Regions from separate parts of the Achromobacter mucicolens genome, predicted to be linked through region 2. Evidence: predicted binding sites of a transcription regulator. Region 2 holds the regulator's gene; each other region holds the start of a gene.
What was found. The regulator FNR, encoded in region 2, switches genes on or off when oxygen is low (the NO sensors DNR and NnrR bind a similar motif). The targets are predictions, from matches to a motif close to TTGATNNNNATCAA.
Positions count from the first base shown of each region.

Region 1 (5,198 bases), 670 kb from region 2:
ATGGCGTTCACTCCTGGCCGCAACGACGGCCTCAGACTTCCTGGGCCAGCAGCGCCTGAAGAATGTCCCGGCGGCTGACCACGCCGACCAGTTTTCCCTGCCGGACCACGGGAACCCGCTTGATCCCGCGCTTGAGCAGCACATCTGCAATTTCGGACAGGTCGGCGGACTCATCCACCGTGATGGCAGGGCTGCTCATCACGGCCGATGCCGTCTGCTCGCCCAGTTGAAGGCTGTGCAGAAACTCCAGATTCAGTGCCTCGCCTTCTGCCAGGAGCGACAGCCAGTGGTTCACCTTTCTCTGATGCGCGCTGTCCTGGCGTCGCACCAGATCGCCTTCGCTGACCACGCCGATCAACGCGCCGTCATCGCCCGTCACCATCACGGCGCTGATGTCTCGATCCAGCATGGCACGCATAATCTGCGAAACCGGGGTACGCGGGGATACGCAGTATGGGGTCGCGGTCATGAGGTCGCGCGCTTTCATGGCATTTCTCCTGGGTGGCGGGGGCACGCCCCACGCCTGTTTGCTTGTCGGTCCTATGTTGATCTCGCGCCCGGCGGTTATCTTGATATTGGTCAAGCAAGGATGGGCCTGCCACATCAATGCTGCTTATTAGCGAAAACTTGGTCAGACAGTCAGGAGTCGATCCATGACACAGAAGCTGCGCATACACTTTTGCGGGGCCGCCGGCACCGTGACCGGCTCGCGTCATCTGCTGGATGCGTCCGGGCGGCTGATCCTGATGGATTGCGGGTTGTTCCAGGGACTCAAGCCGCTACGGCTGCTCAACTGGGCGCCGTTTCCCGTGGCGCCCTCGAAGATCGAAGCCGTGCTGCTGTCGCACGCGCACCTGGACCATTCGGGGTATTTGCCCAGGCTCGTGCGGGAGGGTTTCGCCGGCCCGATCTATTGTTCCGAAGGGACGCGCGACCTGTGCGAATTGCTATTGCTGGATAGCGCCCACTTGCAGGAAGCCGATGCCGATTACCTGAACCGCCACGGCCTGTCGCGCCATCGTCCCGCGTTGCCCCTGTACACGGTCGCCGACGCGCGCAGAGCGATCGCCGCGCTCCGCCCGGTCCCGTTCGATGCGCCGATGCCGCTCCCGGGGGGAATGCAGGTCCGGTTCTCGCGCGCCGGCCACATCCTGGGCGCCGCCATCGTCGAACTCGACTACCCGGGAGGCCGACTGGTGTTTTCCGGCGATCTTGGCCGCTATGACGACCCGCTGATGCCGCCGCCCGCGTCCGTGACGCAGGCGGATCATCTTATTGTCGAATCCACCTACGGCAATCGCAGCCACGGCACGCAAAGCGTGCCGGACACGCTGGCCGGAATCATCCAGCGCACCATCCGGCGAGGGGGCTCTCTTGTGATTCCGGCGTTTGCCGTCGGCCGCGCCCAGCTCCTGTTGTTTCACCTGTGGCGGCTCAGGCTGGCCGGAAGCATCCCTCGCGACCTGCCCATCTACCTGGATAGTCCGATGGCCAGCAGCGCGGTCGACGTCTATCTACGGCATACCGCCGATCAGCGATTGCCGCGTGCGGATGCCAGGGCCGCGTTCGGCGTAGCCACCTGCGTCACTGACGTCGAACAATCCAAGGCGCTGGACCGCTCGCCGATGCCCAAGATCATTCTTTCGGCCAGCGGCATGGCCACCGGCGGACGGGTCATTCACCATCTCAAGCACTACGCCAGAGACCCTAGAAACACGATCCTCTTTGCCGGCTTCCAGGCGATGGGAACGCGCGGGGCCGCCATGCTGGATGGCGCCCGACAAGTCAAGATACATGGAGAATATGTGCCGATTCGCGCCGAGGTCGACAACCTGTCGATGTTGTCGGCGCATGCGGACGCCGACGAGATCCTGCGCTGGCTTCGTGGATTCTCAAGCGCGCCCCGGCATACCTACATCGTGCACGGAGAACCCGCGGCAGCCGACGCGCTGCGCCTGCGCATCAAGGACGAGCTTGGCTGGCGCTGCCATCCTGTCGAGCCGTCCGAAACCGCCGTGTTGAACTGATCCGGCGCGGCGCAGGGGCAGGCAAGGGCGCGCCCGCCCAGGCCGCCCGGGCAGCGGGCGGGCAAGGCGGGGCGCGCGTGGTCAATTGATCATGACGACCGGTATGTGGGCGGTGTGCAGCACTTTCAGCGCCACCGATCCGAGCAGCAGGCTGCCTGCGGCGCCTAGCCCCCGCGAACCCATGACGATGTGGTCGCAGTGCTGTTCGGCCGCATAGGCGGTGATCGTTGCGGCCACGGGCCCCACGCGCATCTGCGTTTGATAGCTGACACCGGCGGCATCCAGGACCGACCGCGCCTCGGCGAGCGCGGCGCTGGATTCATCCTCGTAGTAGTCCCGGATCATTTCCGGCGTGACGAACGCGCGGACGGCGCCCGACACAATGGGTATTTGCACGTTCAGCAGGTGGATCGCGCAGTCGCCATGCTCACGGATGTGATCGATCATGTACTTCACGGCACGCAAGGCGTTTTCGGAGCCGTCGATGGGAATGAGTACGTTCTTCACAGTGGCCTCAACGTTTGGGGGTAGGAAAGGCGCAGCCTCGGCTGCCTGCAACCATCATGACGCGAATGATGCTCCGGCCATTGACTGGAATCAAGGTTTGAGGCGCATCCTGACGGCGGCGTCCCCGCTCGCGCGTTGACGAAGGTCAATATTTGCCGGCCGCACCCGCGCAAGATGAAGCCTATGCAAGAGGACGTGGCCCCGCCAGCCAGTCAAGAGAGCGCCGCAGGGTGCGAGACGCGTGCAGGCAGTCCTCAGCCACTTACTGCCACCGGAGGTCACCATGTTCCGTCGAATCGCTGTCCATCTGGACCAGGGCGCCGATTGTTCGCGCCGGCTCGATTTCTGTCTGCGTCTGGCCAAGGCCCATGACGCCCACCTGACAGGGATATACGCCAGCTACGTCGCGCCGGGCTATTTCTATGACGAAGCCGGGTTGTGGGTGAGGGGGATGGATCGGGCGGTCCAGATCCACGAAAAGGCGCGCACTGCCGTCCAGAAGGCGTTCAGCGAGGCGGCCGAGCACGCCGGCGTTGCGGCGGCATGGCGGCAAGGCGAGTGGGGCACGCCCGCGGAGTGCGTTTCCCGGCACGCGCGTTCCTCGGATGTCGTCGTGGTGGGGCAGAACAACCTGAAGGATCTCGAAGCGGCCACGGGCAACGATTTCGTCGAGCAGGTGATCCTCACCTCGGGCCGGCCCGTCATCGTGCTGCCCATTGCCGGGACGTTCAGCACGATCGGCGGCCGGGTGCTGTACTGCTGGGACCGCGGCCGCGAGGCGGCGCGGGCCATCGCCGACGCCGCGCCGCTGCTGCGCAATGCTGCGGCTTTGCAGGTGTTGTCCCTGGACGAGGGATTCCCCTTGCAGCAGCCTTCGGACGTTCCCTTCGAGGACCTCGTCGCCTACTGCATCTGCCACGGGTTTCCCCAGCCCGTCCACCAGATGCGCGACGTCCGCCACGGAGACATCGGCGATGCAATTCTGACGGCGGCCGCGGATTTCAGTGCGGATCTCATCGTGATGGGCGGATATGGGCACAGCCGGATGCGGCAGCTGGTGATGGGCGGGGCCACCCGGTCGCTGCTCAGCGCAATGACGGTTCCCGTCCTTCTGTCCCATTAGGCGATTGCTGCGTCGCCGATCTGGATAGCCCATGTACCGCCGTATCCTTGCCGCCATCGACGGCTCGCACGCATCCGACCGGGCATTGGAGGAGGCGGTCCGGATCAGCCGGGAAGCCGGCGCCTCGCTCCTTGTCGTGCATGCGCTGGAGGATCCGCCGGCAGTCCTGGAGGACAACCCCTACGCCGAGGATGCCCTGCGCACGCTGAAGGCCAGCCGAGAAGAAGCGGGCGCCAACCTGCTCAAGCGCGCCAAGGCTGACGCCGCGGCGGCCGGCGTCAACGCAGAGGCGACGCTTCTGGATGAGGACGCCATGCCGACGCCCGCGCGCATCCTGCGGGCCGCGCAGGCCTTCAACGCGGACCTGATCGTGTTGGGCACACATGGCCACCATGGCCTGCGCCGCGCGATGCTGGGCAGCAGCGCGGAAGGCGTCGTGCGGATGGCGCCTGTCCCCGTCTTGCTGGTCCGCACCCCATGAAGGCGATGGTCCTGCAAGCGCCGGGGCTGCCCCTGACGCTGGAAACACGCGAGACGCCGCAGCCCGGCCCCGGCCAGGTCAGATTACGCGTGTTGGCATGCGCGGTCTGCCGCACGGATCTGCATGTCCTGGACGGCGAGCTGCCCAACCTCAGGTATCCCATCATTCCGGGCCATGAAGTCGTAGGCGTCGTGGAATCGGTCGGGGCTGGCGTCGACACGGCGATGCTGGGGCGCCGCATGGGTGCGGCCTGGCTGGCGCGCACGTGCGGACAATGCTCGTTCTGCCGCGCCGATCTGGAAAATCTATGTAGCGAGGCCCTGTTTACCGGGTACACACTGGACGGCGGCTTTGCCACGCACATGCTGGCGCATGCTGACTATCTGTTTCCCTTGCCAGCGGCCAGAGCCCCGGCGCGGATGGCGCCATGGCTCTGCGCTGGCCTGATTGGCTGGCGGGCGCTGCGGGCAACCGGCGATGCCCGGCGGCTGGGACTTTATGGTTTCGGTTCTGCGGCGCGCCTCCTCACACAGGCCTGCCGTCACCTGAACCGCGAGGTGTACGCCTTTACCCGCACCGGCGATGTGGCAGCGCAAGCGCATGCGCTTGCGATGGGCGCGACCTGGGCTGGCAACAGCAGCGAACCCGCGCCAGTACCCCTGGATGGGGCGATCCTGTTCGCGCCGGTCGGCGCGCTGGTGCCGTCAGCGCTTGGCGCGGTGCGGCCGGGCGGATGCGTGGTGTGCGCGGGCATCCACATGTCGGACATCCCGGCATTTCCCTACCGGCTGCTTTGGGGCGAACGTTCGCTCTCGTCCGTCGCCAACCTGACGCGTGAGGACGGAAGGGAATTTCTGGGCAAGGCGCACGCGTGGGATCTGGGTGCCGATGTCCGCACGTATCGGCTTGAGGACGCAAATCGCGCGTTGGACGACCTGCGGGCGGGGCGCATTCAGGCGACGGCCGTGCTGCTGCCCTGAGGCGCGGCGGATCCCCGGTGCCGGGCGGTCTCTCATGCGCACCCTTCGCACGCGCTTGGCGTTGCCAGGGCGTCAGCCCC
Region 1 is NZ_CP123364.1:2,809,664-2,814,861, forward strand. It holds gene QEP15_RS12840 (flavodoxin family protein) at 1-2, opposite strand, end outside; gene QEP15_RS12845 (CBS domain-containing protein) at 32-487, opposite strand; gene QEP15_RS12850 (MBL fold metallo-hydrolase RNA specificity domain-containing protein) at 654-2,027, shown strand; gene QEP15_RS12855 (universal stress protein) at 2,109-2,534, opposite strand; gene QEP15_RS12860 (universal stress protein) at 2,818-3,657, shown strand; gene QEP15_RS12865 (universal stress protein) at 3,689-4,138, shown strand; gene QEP15_RS12870 (zinc-binding alcohol dehydrogenase family protein) at 4,135-5,118, shown strand; gene QEP15_RS12875 (adenosylcobalamin-dependent ribonucleoside-diphosphate reductase) at 5,151-5,198, opposite strand, start outside.
Region 1: the regulator FNR is predicted to act here: its motif matches at 2,670-2,683, upstream of QEP15_RS12855 (universal stress protein).

Region 2 (5,198 bases):
CCGGCGCCCGCCGCCGTGAATTCCAGCGTGATCAACGAGACTTCCTGCGGGGTGTCGCGCCACGCCCAGGTGAACACCAGGCGGCGATGCGGCGCGACCTCCTGATAGCGGCCGCTGGCGTGGTGCTCCGCGCCGTCGGCGGTGACGAAGCCCACTTGATAGGCGCCACCCGCCCGCACGTCGGTTTCGGCCAGCAGCACGCGCTGCGTGCCTGCCGGGCCAAACCAGCGCATCAGCGCTTGCGGGTCCGTCCAGGCGCGCCAGACACGTTCGACGGGGGCGTCAAAGCGTCGCTGGAGCCGCAACTCGATGGGGGAGAGTCGGTTTTCCATGGATGGATTTCCTCTTCGTGATACAGGTATCGCGCCAGCGAATCCAGTTGGCCCGTCCAGAACTTCTCGTAGCGCGCCAGCCAGCCGGCGGCGGCGCCCAGGGGGGCGGGAGACAGCGTGCAGCTCACGACCCGGCCATCCTTGGCGCGCGCGATGAGTCCGGCGTCTTCCAGCACCCGCAGGTGTTTCATGAAAGCGGGCAGGGACATGGCATGCGGCTGGGCCAGCGTGCTGACCGAGGCCGTGCCGTTTTCCAGGTCGGCCAGCACCCGGCGCCGCGTGCCATCGGCCAGCGCGGAAAAGATGGCATCGAGGGCGTCATCATTTAACTTAACCATAAGGTTAAGTTTTAGGCCTGCCACGAACGCCTGTCAAGGCGGGAGGCTGCGGAATTTCCCTAGGGGGAGCGCTTATTTCGCGCGAGGCTTGATGATGTCGCAGGCCGCGGCGGTGCGGCTAGCCTGGGCGTCGCCGCCCAGCAGCGCCCGAACGCCACAGATCGACCCGAACATGCGCTTGCCGTCGTGGCCGACGCCGCCGACTTCGAAGGCGGTGTGGCGCAGGGTGACGGGCTTGCCGCCGCGCGCGGCCAGTACGTGTTCGTACTGGACGTAGCCCGTGCCGCGCGCCAGCCGGGTGGCACCCTGGGCTTCGGCGCCGCAGGCCTTGTCCAGCAGGCGGTGTTCGGGGTTGTTGTCGGCGCCGCCCAGCAGGTAGACCACATCGCGCGCGGCGTAGCGCACGAAGAGCGTGGCGTCGTCGGTTTCGCGGGCGTAGGCGGGCAGCTTGTCGGTGCCGTACTTGTACTGGTTGTAGGTCGGGCAGATGCCGCGCTCGTACGGCGCATAGCCTTTGCCGTCGGCGCGGGGCCGTTCGTTGGTCAGGTACAGGTAGGACGACGGATTGGCAATCACGTAGCGCAGCGTGAGGCCGTCGCGGCGCAGTGCGCCATCCAGATTGTTCAGCACCGCGTACCGGTGCACCAGTTGCGCGCCGGCGGAATGGCCGGCCAGCACCAGCCCGGTCAGCGACGGCAGCCGTTTGCGGTCGTTCAGGCTGCGCAGCAAATCATCCAGGACCTGGAACGAGGCGACGGGGGCTGGGCGGCCTGCGGCCTGAATACTTTCCTGGCCGTCTTCCCAGCTGGCCTTGCGCCAGGCGGCCATGCCGGCAAACCCGGAGTCGATGGAGCCGGAAAACCGGGGAGCGAGCACCAGCGTGTCGCCGGCGCGCGCCGGGTCGGCGGCGACCAGCGCCGCGGCGGTTTCGAAGTATTGGTCGGCGTCGCGCTTGACGCCGTGGATGACGATGAGCACCTGCTTGATGCCGCGCAGATCGTCCTTGGTCAAGTCGCGGTTGGCGTAGACCGGCATCTTGTACCGGTGACCGGGCCGACCCAGTTCAACGGTCTGCCAGCGCAGCGGCGCCGCGCGCTTGGGCGCGGGCGTGGCTTCGTCGTAGTCGTAAGGGTCCGGCAGCGGCGTCTGGGCGTGCGCGCTGGCAAATGCCAGCACGGCGGCCACCGCCAGCGCGGCAGGCAGGAGGGCAGGCGCCCGACGCATGGCGCGGCGACTGCTCAGCAGCTCTCGTGTCCCAGCAGTTGCTTGAGCGCCGGCAGGTCCAGGATGCGGACTTCGCGCTGGTTGATCTTGATGAGACCGTCGCGCGCAAAACGCGAGAACAGCCGGCTCACCGTTTCCAGCGTCAGGCCCAGGTAGTTGCCGATTTCTTCGCGGCTCATGCGCAGCACGAACTCGGTCGAGGAATAGCCCAGCGAGGCATAACGCTGCGACAGGTTCAGGAGGAAAGCGGCCAGGCGCTGTTCCGAACGCATGGAGCCCAGCGACGCGAGCATCTGGTGCGAACGCGTGATTTCGCGGCTCATGAGGCGGCGGAACTGCTGCTGCAGCGAGGGCAGGTGCGAGGCCACGCGATCGACTTCGTTCAGGCGGATGACGCAGACCTCGGAGTCTTCGAGCGCCACGGCGGCCGACACGTGCTTGCCGTCCAGCATGCCGTCCATGCCGACGATCTCGCCGGGCAGGTGAAAGCCGGTGATCTGGATCTGGCCGGTGGCGTCTTCAAGTTGCGTCTTGAGGCTGCCGAAGCGCACGCCGTACACGGCGTCCAGCGGATGATCCAGCGAGTAGAGCGTCTTGCCTTTTTCGACGCGGACGCGTTCTTTCACCAGCTCGTCCAGCTTTTCGACTTCAGCGGCTGCCATGCCCACGGGGACGCAGACATGGCCCAGCATGCACGTGGAACAGTGGGCGGCATCAGGGGCAATGGGGACCCGTTTTTGCATACGATGACCTTTAGAGTGCCCATTGCGCGGCGGGCGCCGGAACGGGTGTGAAGCACGAGACAGGCGTCTATTGTAGTCCGTTGTTACTACGGACGTCTTACGAGGGGCCCTTCCGGTCGTCCGGCGTTGTCCGGGAAACACGGTGGACGATCCAGTCGTCCCCGGCGATATCGATCGCCGTGGCCCGCCACGCGGGATCGATCGGGTAGTACTCGCAGTGCAGCAATAGGGGTTCGCCGGGGCCTTCAAGGCGGGCGCAGACCGTCCTGCGCACGAAGCAGCAAGGCTTGCCGGGCTCGTATTCCTCGATCTCGTCCATCAGGGCGAGCAGCGCCGTGCCGACGCGGAAGACGTCGCCGCGGACCCGCCTGCCGTCGTCCACGGGGATGAGTCCGGGCCAGTCGCCAAAATCGACCAGCATGCCGGGCACGCTGGCGGCGCCGACATGGCTGGCCGGGGGCAGGCCGCGCCGTGCGGCGGCCCGGGCGAGGTCGTTGATTTCGCCTGCCCGTAGGGTTCCGTACACAAAAACGTATATGCTCATCGATAAGTTTGCTGCTGCACGTCGAAAACGACCATGAGGGGCGCCGGGTGTTGAAATTGTCTCATCCGGCCACATATTCAGGTTATCGAGCCAGCCGGCACGTATCGGTCAGGCTCCCCACAAGCCAATACGACCATTATGCGATTCGACAAACTTACGACCAAGTTCCAACAAGCGCTGGCCGACGCGCAAAGTCTGGCCTCCCGCAACGATCACCCCTATATCGAACCCGTCCACGTGCTGTCCGCCCTGTTGTCGGATTCCGACAGCGGCGCCGGCAGCCTGCTGGCGCGGGCGGGCGTTGCGGTAAACCGTCTGGGCCCCGCCCTGGAGACGGCGCTCAAGTCCCTGCCGCAAGTGCAGGGCGATGACAACGTCCAGGTGGGCCGCGACCTGCAAGGCGTGCTGACGCGCACCGACAAGGAAGCCGCCCGCCGCGGCGACACCTACATCGCCAGCGAACTGTTCCTGCTTGCGCTGGCCGACGACAAGGGTGAGGCCGGCCGCATCCTGCGCGAGGCGGGCCTGCAGAAAAAGGCCCTGGAAGCCGCGATCGACGCCGTGCGCGGCGGCGAAAACGTCTCCGGCGCGGAAGGCGAGGCCAACCGCGAAGCCCTGTCCAAATACACGCTTGATCTGACCGAGCGCGCCCGCCAGGGCAAGCTCGACCCGGTCATCGGCCGCGACGACGAAATCCGCCGCACCATCCAGATCCTGCAGCGCCGCACCAAGAACAACCCCGTGCTGATCGGCGAACCCGGCGTCGGCAAGACCGCCATCGTCGAAGGCCTGGCGCAGCGCATCGTCAACGACGAGGTGCCCGAGACCCTGCGCGGCAAGCGCGTGTTGTCGCTGGACCTGGCTGCGCTGCTGGCGGGCGCCAAGTTCCGCGGCGAGTTCGAAGAACGCCTGAAGGCCGTGCTGAAAGAGCTGGGCCAGGACGACGGCCGCAACATCGTCTTCATCGACGAACTGCACACCATGGTGGGCGCGGGCAAGGCCGAAGGCGCGATGGACGCGGGCAACATGCTCAAGCCGGCGCTGGCGCGGGGCGAACTGCACTGCATTGGCGCGACCACGCTCGACGAATACCGCAAGTACATCGAAAAGGATGCGGCGCTGGAGCGGCGCTTCCAGAAGGTGCTGGTCGACGAGCCCGACGTGGAGTCCACCATCGCCATCCTGCGCGGTCTGCAGGAACGCTATGAAATCCACCACGGCGTCGAGATCACCGACCCCGCGATCGTGGCGGCCGCCGAGCTGTCGCATCGCTACATCACCGACCGCTTCCTGCCCGACAAGGCCATCGACCTCATCGACGAGGCCGGCGCGCGCATCCGCATGGAGATCGACTCCAAGCCGGAAGTGATGGACAAGCTGGACCGCCGCATCATCCAGCTCAAGATCGAGCGCGAGGCCGTCAAGAAGGAAACGGACGACGCGTCCAAGCGCCGCCTGGGCGTCATCGAGGACGAGCTGCAAAAGCTGCAGCGCGAATACAACGACTTCGAGGAAATCTGGAAGGCCGAGAAGGCCGCCGTGCAGGGCACGCAGGCCATCAAGGAAGAGATCGACAACGTTCGCGCCGAGATGGCGGAATTGCAGCGCAAGGGCCAGTTCGACAAGCTGGCCGAGCTGCAGTATGGCAAGCTGCCGGACCTTGAGGCGCGCCTGAAGGCCGCCGAGGTAGGCGCCGCCGAGGCCGCTGAAAACGCGGAAGGCGACGAAACCCGTCCGCGCCTCTTGCGCACCCGCGTCGGCGCCGAGGAAATCGCCGAAGTCGTCTCGCGCGCCACCGGCATTCCGGTGTCCAAGATGATGCAGGGCGAACGCGAAAAGCTGCTGCACATGGAAGAATTCCTGCACAAGCGCGTGGTGGGCCAGGACGAGGCCGTGCGGCTGGTGTCCGATGCCATCCGCCGCTCCCGTGCCGGGCTGGCCGATCCGGCGCGTCCGTATGGGTCGTTCCTCTTCCTGGGGCCGACCGGCGTCGGCAAGACCGAACTGACCCGTGCGC
Region 2 is NZ_CP123364.1:3,476,027-3,481,224, reverse strand. It holds gene QEP15_RS15865 (SRPBCC family protein) at 1-332, opposite strand, end outside; gene QEP15_RS15860 (ArsR/SmtB family transcription factor) at 233-670, opposite strand; gene QEP15_RS15855 (hypothetical protein) at 743-1,894, opposite strand; gene fnr (fumarate/nitrate reduction transcriptional regulator Fnr) at 1,909-2,637, opposite strand; gene QEP15_RS15845 (gamma-glutamylcyclotransferase family protein) at 2,735-3,181, opposite strand; gene clpB (ATP-dependent chaperone ClpB) at 3,320-5,198, shown strand, end outside.

Region 3 (5,198 bases), 2.4 Mb from region 2:
CGGCGAAGGCGGCGAGGACGAACTGCGCTACCGCGCCGAAATGCGCGAAGGCAAGAGCACCATCAAGGACGGCGACACGCTGGCCTCGGTGCTGGGCACGGACCGCATCGAAGCCGACGTCGAACTGAAGAAGGGCGACTCGCTGCGTTCGAAGATCAAGCAGGTGGCCTCGGGCCGTTTCGGCGTGACCGCCGAGTACCTGTCGTCCGCCGACCAGATCCAGATCAAGATGGCGCAGGGCGCCAAGCCCGGCGAAGGCGGCCAGCTGCCTGGCCACAAGGTGTCGGAATACATCGCCAAGCTGCGTTATTCCGTGCCGGGCGTGGGCCTGATCTCGCCCCCGCCGCACCATGACATCTACTCGATCGAAGATCTGGCGCAGCTGATCCACGACCTGAAGAACGTCAATTCCAAGTCCTCGATCTCGGTCAAGCTGGTGTCCGAAGTCGGCGTGGGCACGGTGGCCGCGGGCGTGGCCAAGGCCAAGGCCGACCACGTCGTGATCGCCGGCCATGACGGCGGCACGGGCGCCTCGCCGGTGTCGTCCATCAAGCACGTGGGCACGCCCTGGGAACTGGGCCTGGCCGAAACGCAGCAGACGCTGGTGCTGAACCGCCTGCGCAGCCGTATCCGCGTGCAGGCCGACGGCCAGATGAAGACCGGCCGCGACGTCGTCATCGGCGCGCTGCTGGGCGCCGACGAATTCGGCTTCGCGACCGCGCCGCTGGTCGTCGAAGGCTGCATCATGATGCGCAAGTGCCACCTGAACACCTGCCCGGTGGGCGTGGCCACTCAGGATCCGGCGCTGCGCAAGAAGTTCCAGGGCAAGCCCGAGCACGTCGTGAACTTCTTCTTCTTCATCGCCGAGGAAGTGCGCGAAATCATGGCCCAGCTGGGCATCCGCAAGTTCGACGACCTGATCGGCCGCGCCGATCTGCTGGACATGCGTTCGGGCGTGGAGCACTGGAAGGCGCAAGGGCTGGACTTCACCCGCGTGTTCCACCAGACCCAGTCCGACGCCGAAGTGCACCAGACCGAAGAGCAGGATCACGGCCTGGCGGGCGCGCTGGATCACCTGCTGATCGAGCGCAGCAAGCCGGCGCTGGAGCGGGGCGAGAAGGTCTCGTTCATCGTGCCGGTGCGCAACCGCAACCGCACGATCGGCGCCATGCTGTCGGGCGCCGTGGCCTCGCGCTACGGCCATGAGGGCCTGCCCGACGACACCATCCACATCCAGTGCAACGGCACCGCCGGCCAAAGCTTTGGCGCGTTCCTGGCGCACGGCATCACGATGGACCTGGTGGGCGAAGGCAACGACTACGTGGGCAAGGGTTTGTCCGGCGGCCGCATCATCGTGCGCTCGCCCAACGACTTCCGCGGCTTCGGTCCCGACCACATCATCGCTGGCAATACCGTGCTGTACGGCGCGCTGGCCGGTGAAGCGTTCTTCAACGGCGTGGCGGGCGAACGCTTTGCCGTGCGCAACTCCGGCGCTGCCACCGTGGTGGAAGGCACCGGCGACCACGGCTGCGAATACATGACTGGCGGCACCGTCGTGGTGCTGGGTTCCACCGGCCGCAACTTCGCGGCGGGCATGTCCGGCGGCGTGGCGTACGTCTGGGATCCGGACCGCACGCTCAAGCACCGCGTGAACCTGTCGATGGTGGAGCTGGAATCGGTCGTGCCGCACGCCGAGCAGCAGTCGCTGAACAACATCGACATCTGGCACAGCGCGCAGCGCGGCGGCGAACGCGAGACGGACGAGACCATCCTGCGCCGCCTGGTGGAAGACCACTTCCGCTACACCGGCAGCTACCGTGCTCGCGAGATCCTGGGCGACTGGGAAGCCTCGCGCGGCAAATTCGTGAAGATCATGCCGACGGACTACCGCCGCGCATTGGGTGAAATGTGGCGTGCAGCCAACCCGCAACAAATGGCTGCGTGAGGGATACCATGGGAAAGATCACTGGCTTTATGGAATACCAGCGCCTGCAGGAGGCCTCCGAGGCCCCGCAGAAGCGGCTGAAGAACTGGCGCGAATTCGTGCTGCACCTGACCGACGACCAGGCCAAGCAGCAGGCGGCGCGCTGCATGGACTGCGGCATCCCGTTCTGCAACAACGGCTGCCCGGTCAACAACATCATCCCGGACTGGAATGACCTGGTGTACAAGCAGGACTGGCGCCGCGCGCTGGACGTCCTGCACTCCACCAACAACTTCCCGGAGTTCACGGGCCGCATCTGCCCGGCGCCCTGCGAAGCCGCCTGTACCTTGAACATCAACAGCGACGCGGTGGGCATCAAGTCCATCGAGCACGCGATCATCGACAAGGGCTGGGCCGAAGGCTGGGTGGCGCCGCAAGTGCCGGCGCGCAAGACGGGCAAGAAGGTCGCCGTCGTGGGCTCGGGCCCGGCCGGCATGGCGTGCGCGCAGCAACTGGCGCGCGCGGGCCACTCGGTGACGCTGTTCGAAAAGAGCGACCGCATTGGCGGCCTGCTGCGCTACGGCATCCCCGACTTCAAGCTGGAAAAGCACCAGATCGACCGCCGCATCTCGCAGATGGAAGCCGAGGGCGTGGAATTTGCGCCGTCGACCTACGTCGGCAACCCGAAGGATCCCGTGGCCGATGGCCTGACCGTGCGCACGCCGCAATCGCTGATGGCCGAATTTGACGCCGTGGTGATGAGCGGCGGCTCCGAGACGCCGCGCGACCTGCCGGTGCCTGGCCGTGAGCTGGAAGGCGTGTACTTCGCCATGGATTTCCTGCGCCAGCAGAACAAGGCCGTGGCGGGCGACCGCCTCACCAACCAGACGCTGGCCAAGGGCAAGCATGTGGTGGTGATCGGCGGCGGCGACACGGGTTCCGACTGCGTCGGCACCAGCAACCGCCACGGCGCGGCGTCGGTCACGCAGTTCGAACTGATGCCCCAGCCGCCAGAGTCCGAGAACAAGGCCATGACGTGGCCGTACTGGCCGCTGAAGATGCGCACGTCGTCCTCGCACGAGGAAGGCTGCGAGCGCGACTGGTCGGTGACCACCAAGCTGCTCAAGGGCGCCAACGGCAAGGTCGAAAAACTGGTCGGCGCGCGCGTCGAATGGTTCAAGGACGACGCCACCGGCCAGATGAAGATGCGCGAGGTCGAGGGCTCGGAATTCGAGATCAAGGCCGACCTGGTGCTGCTGGCCATGGGCTTCGTGTCGCCGGTGCAGAACGTGCTGGACGCGTTTGGCGTGGATCGCGACGGCCGCGGCAATGTGCGCGCCAACACCGACGACTACCGCACCAGCGTCGAAAAGGTCTTCACCGCCGGCGACATGCGCCGCGGCCAGTCGCTCGTCGTCTGGGCCATCCGCGAAGGCCGCCAATGCGCGCGTTCGGTCGACGCCTACCTCATGGGAAGCAGCGATCTGCCGCGTTGATCGCAACACGACCTATCAACGCCGCCGGTCGCCTTGCGCGGCGGCGGCGTTTGTTTTGGGCGGCGAAATCACACATTCCTGTTGCGGCATAACCACTTTCTGAAAGCGGTCTTTTCACGATTTGACACACGTCAAGTTGGGGGACAGGGCGGTCTGAGAACCTGTCGGCTCACCCCACACGGAAAGATCGGAGAAGAAAATGTTTTCGCTGAACGGGCGTATCCGCGCCACCGCCATTGCCGGTTTGATCGCTGCCGGCGCATTTGCCGCCCCCGCCCATGCCCACGAAGCGGGCGATGTGCTGTTCCGCGTGGGCGTGACGCAAGTCCGCCCCTCGCAAAACAATGGCTCGGTGCTCGACGGCAGCGTCAAGCTGGATGTGAGCAACAACGTGCGCCCCAGCTTCACCCTGGCCTACATGGCCACCCGCAACATCGGCATCGAACTGCTGGGCGCCTGGCCCTTCCAGCATGACGTCAACGGCAGCAACCTGGGCAAGATCGGCTCCACCAAGCAACTGCCCCCCACCCTCAGCCTGCAATGGCACATCCTGCCCGACAGCATGATCCAGCCGTACATCGGCGTGGGCATCAACTACACGCACTTCTTCGACACCAAGGGCGAAGGCGCGCTGAAGGGCTCGAACCTGAAGCTGGGCGATTCCTGGGGCGTGGCCGCGCAATTGGGCGCGGACGTCAAGATCAACGACCGCTGGTTCATGAACGCCGACATCCGCTACATCGACATCAAGTCCAAGGTGACGCTGGACGGCGAACGTGTCGGCACCGCCCGGATCGATCCGTGGGTGGCCACGCTGGGCGTCGGCTACCGCTTCTGATCGCGGCCCCTGACGATGCGCGCGGCCTCGCGCGCATCGGTCAATCCTGCGGCGCCTGCAGCCGGCTCCGCAGGGCCTGCAACGCCGGCGTGTCGTCATCGGCACGCCAGACAAGCTGGGTCAGCGCCTGCCCGTGGGGACCCGACAGCCCCCCCACGCGCACCGAATGCTCCGCCCCCAGCACCGCCAGCACCGACCGCGGCACGATCGCCACGCCGGTCCCCGCGGCCACACACGCCACGATGGCGTGATACGACGCAAACTCCATCACCTTGTCCGGCGCAATGCCTTCCTGGTTCAACCACGACTCCAGGATCCGCCGGTACGAGCAGCCCGCCGCAAACGCGATGACGCTGCGGTTGACCAGATCTTTCGCGCTGCCGATAGGCGCCCAGGCCAGCGGCGAGATCAGCGCCAATTCCTCCTTGAACGCATCCATCGCCGCCAGGCCGTCCGCGGGAAAGGGCTGCGCCACGAACGCAGCCTCGATCTCGTAATTGCGCACCTTTGCGGCCAGCGCGCCCGACGTGCCGGTGACCAGTTCGATGCGCACCTTGGGCCAAGCCTCGTGATAGGCCGCCAGGATGGGCGGCAGGCGGGCGGCCGCCGTGCTTTCCATGGTGCCGATGCGCAGCACGCCTTGCAGGGCGCCTTCCCGGACGGCCGATTGCGCCTCGTCGGACAGGCGCAGCAGCCGGTCCGCATAAGAAAGCAGCACCCGGCCCTGATCCGACAGCACCAGGCGGCGGTTCTGCCGCCGAAAGAGCGGCGTTCCCAGCGACGTCTCCAACTGCTTCAGGCGCGTCGAGACGTTGGACTGGACACGGTTCAGGTGCGCGGCGGCGCGCGCCACCCCGCCCTGGTCGGCAACCGTCTTGAAGATCTGCAACGCGTCGAGATCCAAGTTTCTCATTTTGGGAACTCACGTTCTTAATAATTC
Region 3 is NZ_CP123364.1:199,381-204,578, reverse strand. It holds gene QEP15_RS00970 (glutamate synthase-related protein) at 1-1,945, shown strand, start outside; gene QEP15_RS00965 (glutamate synthase subunit beta) at 1,954-3,420, shown strand; gene QEP15_RS00960 (OmpW/AlkL family protein) at 3,620-4,258, shown strand; gene QEP15_RS00955 (LysR family transcriptional regulator) at 4,299-5,171, opposite strand.
Region 3: the regulator FNR is predicted to act here: its motif matches at 3,542-3,555, upstream of QEP15_RS00960 (OmpW/AlkL family protein).